Regions from separate parts of the Methylophilus sp. VKM B-3414 genome, predicted to be linked through region 2. Evidence: predicted binding sites of a transcription regulator. Region 2 holds the regulator's gene; the other holds the start of a gene.
The links. The regulator FNR, encoded in region 2, switches genes on or off when oxygen is low (the NO sensors DNR and NnrR bind a similar motif). The targets are predictions, from matches to a motif close to TTTGATNTANATCAAA.
Positions count from the first base shown of each region.

Region 1: Q9292_RS13330 (OmpW/AlkL family protein) is a predicted target of FNR. The motif match lies at 2,057-2,072, and genes of this name have one in related genera.

Region 1 covers NZ_JAVTLI010000013.1:120,254-124,646, reverse strand. The annotation lists gene Q9292_RS13345 (DUF3526 domain-containing protein) at 1-348, shown strand, start outside; gene Q9292_RS13340 (M14 family metallopeptidase) at 345-1,400, opposite strand; gene Q9292_RS13335 (hypothetical protein) at 1,643-1,954, shown strand; gene Q9292_RS13330 (OmpW/AlkL family protein) at 2,135-2,836, shown strand; gene Q9292_RS13325 (SAM-dependent methyltransferase) at 2,956-3,786, opposite strand; gene Q9292_RS13320 (DUF481 domain-containing protein) at 4,063-4,393, shown strand, end outside.
Region 2 covers NZ_JAVTLI010000011.1:36,425-40,817, forward strand. The annotation lists gene Q9292_RS11275 (sulfite exporter TauE/SafE family protein) at 1-702, opposite strand, end outside; gene hemN (oxygen-independent coproporphyrinogen III oxidase) at 712-2,097, opposite strand; gene fnr (fumarate/nitrate reduction transcriptional regulator Fnr) at 2,335-3,054, shown strand; gene Q9292_RS11290 (hypothetical protein) at 3,085-3,939, shown strand; gene Q9292_RS11295 (FixH family protein) at 4,019-4,240, opposite strand; gene ccoG (cytochrome c oxidase accessory protein CcoG) at 4,333-4,393, opposite strand, start outside.

The DNA of each region.
Region 1 (4,393 bases), on a different contig from region 2:
TGGAAGTGGTACTTTGCCTTTCAACATATGGGCGATGTCCACTTGCAAGCACAAGTGGCTGCCCGGACACGAACCTTACAAATGAGGGCGGATGCCGCAACAAAGATGGGGCGGTGGTTACCCACGGTCTGGGCGCAAACACAACTGGAAGCGGTCGCATGCAGCGATATTAGCCATTTGCTAGTACACAGACAGCAGATAGAGAAGTTTCACACCCGCCTGCGTGAAGCCATCTACCCTTTTTTGTTTGAGGAGCGGGCACTACATCGCAAAGAGATTGAATCCATGCCAGTCTTTGACGCAAACGAGCCGTGCGCGCAAGGTGCGCATCCTGATGGCAACAGCTAAGGGGCCTTCACCACACCGATAGATATTGTGACTTCGCCCGCGCGTATCGGTGGCGTGGCATTTTGAATCAGGATGCGCCCGGCCACAGGCGCACGCAAAGTTTCAATCTTCTCGCCAAAATAATCCGTCACTTCACCTACGACCTGCCCTGCTGTCACCCAATCGCCAATGCTGGATTTGGCCGTAAACAAGCCGGTTTGCTGGCTGCGTAGCTCAACCATTTTGCTGTAATAATGAATTGGCGAGGCTACCTTTGTCCTGTGTTGCGTGCTGACATCTATCGTTTCAGGCGCATCTATCATGCCCAAGCCACTCATGGCCTGTGCACAAGCTTGCGTGATCATGGCCACAAAAGCGGCATCGCGCTGAGCAAACTGGCCGACTTCCAGCGTCAATGCAGGCTTGCCCCTGGTCTGTGCCGTATTCGGATATGAGATGGAATGATCAGGATCATTGGGCCTGCCGTCATAGAGCACAATGTCTGGCAATCCTAAAAGATCAGCAAAATGCTGTGTTCTGGCATCAAGCGCTGGCACGTGCAACACCGGGGAATACACATGTGGCCATAAATGCTGGTTGGCACTGCCAGAATGGATGTCAATCAGGTAATCCGTTTTGCTGATGACTTGCGCCGTTAAAAAATCGGCGATCTGCTCAGTCAGGGTGCCCTGTGCGCTACCAGGAAACACCCGGTTCAGGTTTTTCTCATCGACCGGACTCAGCGCAATGCGACGTGCATGAAAACCTTCAAGATTCGCCAGATGAATCAGAATCAGGGTCCCTTTCAAGTGTTCAGGCTGTATCTGCTTGCGCAACTGCTGCAAGGCCAGTATCGAAGGAAATTCATCGCCATGGATACCTGCTGTCAGGGTCAATACCGGTCCTGAAGTTTGCCCATGAATCACCGTCACCGGAATTGCCGTTGACGACACGGCCATCATCCACGAAGAGAGCGTGCCTGACGCAATCTGCTTGCCCGCCAAATCAAAGGCCTCCCTTGCATGCAAACTTCCCCAAGACAACAACAGCATGCAAAGCCAGCAGAAACGCATTTTTTCCTCCTCAATGATATGCAACATTGTTGCGGAATAAGGTGTATATGTAAAGCGTTAAACCAGCAGTGCGCTCGCCAACGGCGATGATTGAGCGAGCCATCGAATGGCTAAACGGATGAACTAAAGAAACTAATCGCTTACATGCCTTACTAAAAGATTGATGCACATGATTTAAACGCCTATGATCTGCTTTTTAATTCATGGCTTGTTGTTATACCGCTTTTTTAATGGAGTCCCGCATGCGTATACTGACCCTCACCGCTCTTTTGATCTTGACCTTCAGCGAACCAGTTTTTGCGCGCAATATCAGCGTCGAACAATCTGAAGCCGCCAGTGCCCGCGATGCCGTAGGCGACGCCATGAGCAAACTCAGCGATATCGAGCAAAAAATTCAACGCCAGCAAGCCGTGCTGACGCAAGCACAAGAAACGCTTAAACAATATCAGGCGGAAAAAGCCCAGATTGAAAAAGACCTCGATGCCAAAAAAGCCATCTTTGAACAAAAGTCCAAAGCACTGGATGAAGCCTGGAAACAACGCAACGACTACTGATCCAACGATCCAGCCACCCAAAACCAGTCTGAGGACTGGTTTTTTTATCACTCCATGCGTGCGCTTTGCTTTTTGCACGGCGTTTTAGGCAAATCCAATCCAGTTGACCTGCATCAATATACGGCCTGACTTGCCGACCTACAATGCACTCAAGTTCAATGCACTAATGGAGTGATCACAATGAAAAAAACCGCAATCAGTTTAATGTTGGCTGCTTTATTGCCAGCCCTCAATGTTCAGGCAGAACAAGGCGACTGGGTTGTCCGCCTGCGTGCAGCCAATATCAAGCCTAATGAAGACAGCAGCTTGGGTAAATATGTTAATCGAAACGTTGCAAACGTAATGACTCCTAGCTCAGAGTTAAAAGTTGATAGCAACACCATCCCTGAACTGGACATCAGCTACTACTGGACAAAAAACATTGCGACAGAGTTGATTCTTGCCTTGGGCACCAAGCATGATGTGAAGATCACAGGCGATAACGGTGGCGTAGTAACAAATCAAAAATTGGGTGAAGTAGACCTGTTGCCACCAACGCTGACTGCTCAGTGGCACTTTAATCCAGATGCAACTTTCGATCCTTATGTAGGTGCTGGTATTAATGCAACTTTCATGCTCGACAGATATTTAAGAGGGTCTGCTGGTGCTATTGATGGCCAAAAAATTAGAATTGACCGCGATAGCTTTGGTCCGGCATTGCAAGCAGGCTTTGACATTAACTTAAAAGATGGCTGGATGATTAACGCTGATGTGAAGTATTTGTGGATTAACACAGAAGTTGAAATGAAAAGCGCAGCTTTAACTGGTGACCGCTGGACAAAGATTGACAAACTGGATATCAATCCATGGGTATTGGGCATTGGTATCGGCAAGCGCTTCTAGTTAGGCGCATAACGTCTCTTCCCTGGGGCAAAGCATTAGCTCCATTCACCTCTGATACTCTCCCAGTGTCAGAGGTTTTTTTATCTGCGCCTGACTGAGCGTAGCCTAAAAATCAAATGCTAAAAGTGAAACCTTGGCGCAAGGCCAGACAAATGCAACTGCTCCAGCAATTGCAAGCCGCGCTCACGCGCGCTGCGTTTACGCTGGCCGGTATGCTTGGCAATGATCAGTTCATTTTTCATTGAATGCTCCCAGCCTACCAGCTCGGTCACGGTCACCTGATAGCCATGCGCTTCCAGCGCAAGGCAGCGCAGCACATTGGTCACCTGGCTGCCAAACTCACGCGTATGGATAGGATGACGCCACAACTCACTTAAAAAGGTTTTTGATAAGGCCTCAGCTTTATGTTGCCGTAGCGCTTCAGCCACCTCAGCCTGACAACAAGGCACCAACACCATAAACTGTGCCTGCTTTTGCAAGCCAAACGCAATCGCATCATCGGTGGCGGTGTTGCAGGCATGCAAGGCCGTCACAATATCAACCTGTTCTGGCAGTTGCGCGGACTGCATGGCTTCTGCCACCGTCAAATGCTCAAACTGCATGCGGCTAAAGTCGCATGCTTGCGCCAATTGACGCGACTTTTCAATCAATTCACCGCGGCTCTCAATGCCAATCACCTGGCCTGCCTCATGTTGTTTCAGCAACAAGTCATACAAAATAAAGCCCAGGTAAGATTTGCCGGCGCCGTGATCAACCAAGACGGGCGAAGGTTGTTTTTCCATCACCGCCTGCATCAGCGGTTCGATAAAATTGACCAGATGATAGACCTGCTTGAGTTTGCGGCGGCTATCCTGATTGAGCTTACCGTCGCGGGTCAGGATATGTAAGGCCTGCAATAAGGGCAAGGATTGGCCAGGCCTGACCTCGGGGGGCAATAATGTTTGGACCATGTTGCGGACTACTTTAAAATGCTAATACGCCAGTTTAACAGCACAATTGTTTGACGGCACGTGAGTTTAATCGCATGAGATGAACGGCATGTGCCTAAGTGCGTCTGCTACAGTCTTTGAGTCCCATTTTAGCGGGAACTCTCAGGCTGGTTTTGCAATCATGTAAGAGACAGGGTGGTCAGTTTTATAAAAAACACCCGCCTTTGCAGCGCAACCGCTGCATTCAATCCGCTGCCACGCAGCGCTGTTGTTCAATCGAATCAGGGAGTAGTACCTATGCCGCAACAATCCATGCTTCAGGCACGCCGATATCTATCCTACACCGCGCCATCACAACCGTGGCGATGGTTGCAATGGGCCTTGTTACTGCTCCTGCTAACGACGCATCTGGCGCAAGCAGATACGGTATGGCTCAAAAACGGGGACAAAATCACCGGGACGCTAGGGGTTAAAATCTCAAACAAGCTCACCTTTAAAACCAGCTATGCAGACGAGATTAAAATCAACTGGGATGACATCCACAGTATTGATGCGGAAAAATCTATCCTGATGCAGCTATCAGATGGCAGTATCGTTACCGGACGTTTGATACACAGTACTGAGGGGC
Region 2 (4,393 bases):
CCACAGCTTGTCGTGATGCATGACGTCCATCCAAAGCGCCACCAGGCTGAGGGCGACCAGCAAGCAGCCACTCAGGCGCATGCCTGCCGCTTCACTGAACCAGCGCGGCAGGCTTTGCTGGCCTGCGCGCCAGAAAAAGGGGGCCAAGGCGAGGATGATGGCGGAACCGGTCGCGAAGGCAATCATGACCAGTGCGCCTTGCAGCCATTGCGACTGGAGGGAGGCCAGCATCACCGCCGAGTACAGCAGGCCGCAAGGCAGCAAGGCCCAGACGATGCCGGTCACAAAATAGCCCGACCTGGCATGCCTGGTATGTTGCTTGATCCATGCCCAGACCAATTGTGCCCGCTGCACCGCCCATTGTGGCTGTCGGCCGAGGATAAGCAGCAACACGCCCCAGGCGAAGATCAGCGTATGCGAGAACGTCCACAATGGTTGAAACAGATGGCTCTGATTGGATAACCAGGCCAAACCGCGCAAGGTTTCGGCAGCAATCGCGCCGAGCAAGCCATAGCCGAGCATACGGCCCAGGTAAAAACTCCAGGGGATGGTCTGTACGACACGCAGAGGGATGGAACGCGGGGGACTGGAAAGATTCGGCGGCGTTTGCATGGCGCCGCAAGCAGCGCCACACATCAGCACACAGTGCGGGCCGCCTGCCAGCCCCATGACAAAAGCAGTCAAGAGTAAACTGGCTAACATGCCAGCAGTTTAAAGGATTTTGGAAAACCTTGCACGGTTGGCATCGTGCTGCAAATAACGGTCAAACACCATGGCAATGGCGCGCACAAAATACCAGCCCATTTCGGTGACTTTGAGGCCATCGTCTTCGAGTACGACCAGGCCTTGTTTCTCTTTCTCGGCCAATTGCGCAATTTCTGCCTGAAAATATTGCTTGAAATTGACCATGTAAGACAACTCAATGGATTCGTAACTCAGTTCACCATGGCACATGACCGCCATGATCACGGCACGGCGGATCAGGTCATCGCGGCTTAATGCCAGCCCTCGCACAATCGGTAACTGGCCTTGGTCAAGAAAGTCGTAATACTCTTCGAGGGTTTTGGCATTCTGGCTGTAAGTAGCACCGATCTTGCCAATCGCGGAGACACCCAAAGCCAGGATATCCTGATCAGCCATGGTGCTATAGCCCTGAAAGTTGCGGTGTAACCTGCCCTGTTGTTTGGCAATCGCCAGCGGGTCATCAGGCAAAGCAAAATGATCCATGCCGATAAAGACATAGCCTGCCAGCATCAGCTGCTGAATCGCTTCTGACAGCATTTGGATTTTATCTACGGCATGTGGCAAGTCCGCTTGCAAAATCCGGCGTTGCGGCTTGAAACGTGACGGCAAGTGCGCGTAGCCATATAACGCGATACGGTCTGGCCGCAATTGAATGATCTGGGCGATGGTCTGGCGGAAGGTCGCCGGGGTTTGCTTGGGCAAGCCGTAAATCAAGTCGGTATTAATAGACGCAAACCCCAGATCTCGCGCATGTTGCATTAGGCTTTCAACCTGCGCATAAGACTGCACCCGGTGCACGGCCTGCTGTACCTCGGCATCAAAGTCTTGCACGCCAAAACTCAGGCGGTTAAAGCCCAGCTCGCGCAAGTGTTGCAAGCGTTGCTGATTGACGGTACGTGGATCAATTTCAATCGAGTATTCACCGTCTTTGGCAAAGGCAAACGCCTGCTTGAACATCTGCATGAGTTGGGTCAACTCGGCATCATTGAGAAACGTCGGCGTGCCCCCGCCCAGATGCAACTGGTTGACGGTTTGCTTTTTGGCAAACTTGTCCAAGTGCAAATCAAGCTCGCGTTGCAGGTAGTTGAGGTAAACCGCGCCTTGCTCATAGCGCTTGGTGACTATCTTGTTGCATGCGCAATAAAAACACAGCGAGGCACAAAACGGAATATGCACATACAACGAGAGCGGCTGTGTCCAGTTGCTGATATTGCGCTGCTCGGCCGCCTTGAGATAAGCAGCGGCGTCAAACGCCTCAACAAAGCGGTCTGCTGTCGGATAAGAGGTATAACGAGGCCCGGAGACGTCATAGCGCTCAATATGCTCTTGAGTAATCAGCAACGGGGAGTTCATGGTTTCTGGCAAATTCTTTCCTATCAGTATCCCGAAACTGGACTTTACGGGTTCATCTGGCGTTACTGTGCCATAAACCAATGCAGGGCTTTTTGACACACGTCAAATGCAGCTTGCGTCGCCTGCTGCATAATGCGCCTAAATACAAAAGGAAGAGGTCACACCATGTTCAATGAAATCGCAACCGAAGAGGCGTATAATTTGCCGCATGTTCAACGTCAGTCAAGGACGCCCTCCATGCAAGCAGAATCCAGTTTCAAGGTTGCCTGCTCTAATTGTAACTTGCGTGAACTGTGCCTGCCGGTAGGCTTGAGTACAGATGAAATGACTAAACTGGATGGCATGGTTGCCACCCGTAAAAAGATCAAGCAAGGCGGTCACTTGTATAGCAGTGGCGATGCCTTCACCACGCTTTATGCGATTCGCACAGGTTTTTTCAAGACTTGCGTCGTTTCGGAAGATGGCCGTGAACAAGTCACCGGCTTTCAGATGGCCGGTGAAATCATGGGCTTGGATGGCATTGTCAGTGACAAGCACAACTGCAACGCCATTGCCCTCGAAGACGCCGAAGTCTGTGTGATGCCCTTCAATCATGTCGAAGACCTGTCGCGTGAGATTCCTGTCTTGCAACGCCATGTGCACAAAATCATGAGCCGCGAGATCGTGCGCGAAAACGGCGTCATGATGTTGTTGGCTAATATGCGCGCCGAAGAACGCCTGGCGGCGTTTCTGCTCAACTTGCTGCAACGCCTGCATGCCCGCGGCTACTCCAAAAGCGAATTGATTTTACGCATGACGCGTGAAGAGATCGGCAGCTACCTGGGCATGAAACTGGAAACAGTGAGCCGTACTTTCTCCAAATTTAGTGATGAAGGCATTATCGAGGTCAAGCAAAAGAATATCCGTATTCTGGACCACGAAAAGCTTAAAACCATCTTCAACGCCAGCACCTGCTAGGCGGTTGCTGACGTCTGTAAGCGCTGAGGGATGCCGCTGCCTTCGTCTCTATTTGAGGCCTTACAGCGCATGGCCGCGCAACAAGCCTGGCAATATGTTTATCCTGCCTGGTCCCGCCGTGCGCAGGGCCTTTCCATCGGCATCAACCTGCACCCGAATCAATGCTGCAACTGGCATTGCATTTATTGCCAGGTGCCGGGGCTGCATCGCGGCCCCTCCCCGGTCATTCAAATAGAGCGCCTGCAACAAGAATTAAGCACCTGCCTGCACTGGCTAAAACAGCACTTACACGCAGCAAAGCGTGTATTGTCGGAAGATGTGCAGGATATTGCCTTTGCCGGAGACGGCGAACCGACCACCTCGCCGCAATTTTCTGAAGCCTTGGCACTGGTTGAACGATTGCTGGGCCAGACAACACAAACAGACCGTCCGGCACGGGTCAGGCTTATTACCAATGGCAGCCAAATGCATCTGATCACGACACAGCAAGCCTTAAAGGTACTGCAACAGATGGGGGGAGAAGTCTGGTTTAAGCTGGATGCAGGCAACGATGCGGAAATGCTGGCAGTGAATGATGCGCGTTTGCCACTTAGCCTGCATCTGCAACGGCTGCATGCTTGCAGCATGGCTTGCCGGACCTGGGTGCAAACCGCTGTGATGCAACGACGTATCGCGGACCAACTGGTCACCACCCCCGCATTGGCCGGCTATGTGCAGGCGTTGCTACCACTCAAAGAGAACATTGAAGGCATTTTGTTGTATGGCATCGCCAGACCTAGCCAGCAAGACACGCTGGCCAGCATTCAAGCACCATACATCCGGCTGTTACAGCAGTATGCTGATGCTTTGCGCACGCAGGGCTTCAACGTGCGCCTATTTGCCTAAACGCTGATCCCCTACCCGAAATGATCGCGCCTGAATCAGGGCTTAGACGCGCGTCAGCGCTGAGAGACAGGCAGACAGTTTACTGTTCAGCAGGTTTCAGGCCGGTCTGCGCATGGTTACGCGCCTGGATGGCGGGCGCCATGGCATCTGTCTGGCCGTCTTGCGCTTGTGCATCCAGCGTCTTGTTGATTTCTATACCCTTGCGGTAGTAATCATCAATTGCTGGATCAGGATGCGTAATCGCCAGATATAAGGTGATGAATGAAGCCACAATCACGGCAGAAGGGCCGCCTATAATCATCCAGACATAAGGGTTGTGATACCATTTTTTCTGGTCAACCGCTTTAGCGGCCGGTTTCTGCTGTGCTTGGTGTTGTGACAATCTCTGCTCCATTAGTTGCTCGGCACAATAAAGACCGACTTTTCTTTGACCGCTTCGCTGGTTTGTAAATCC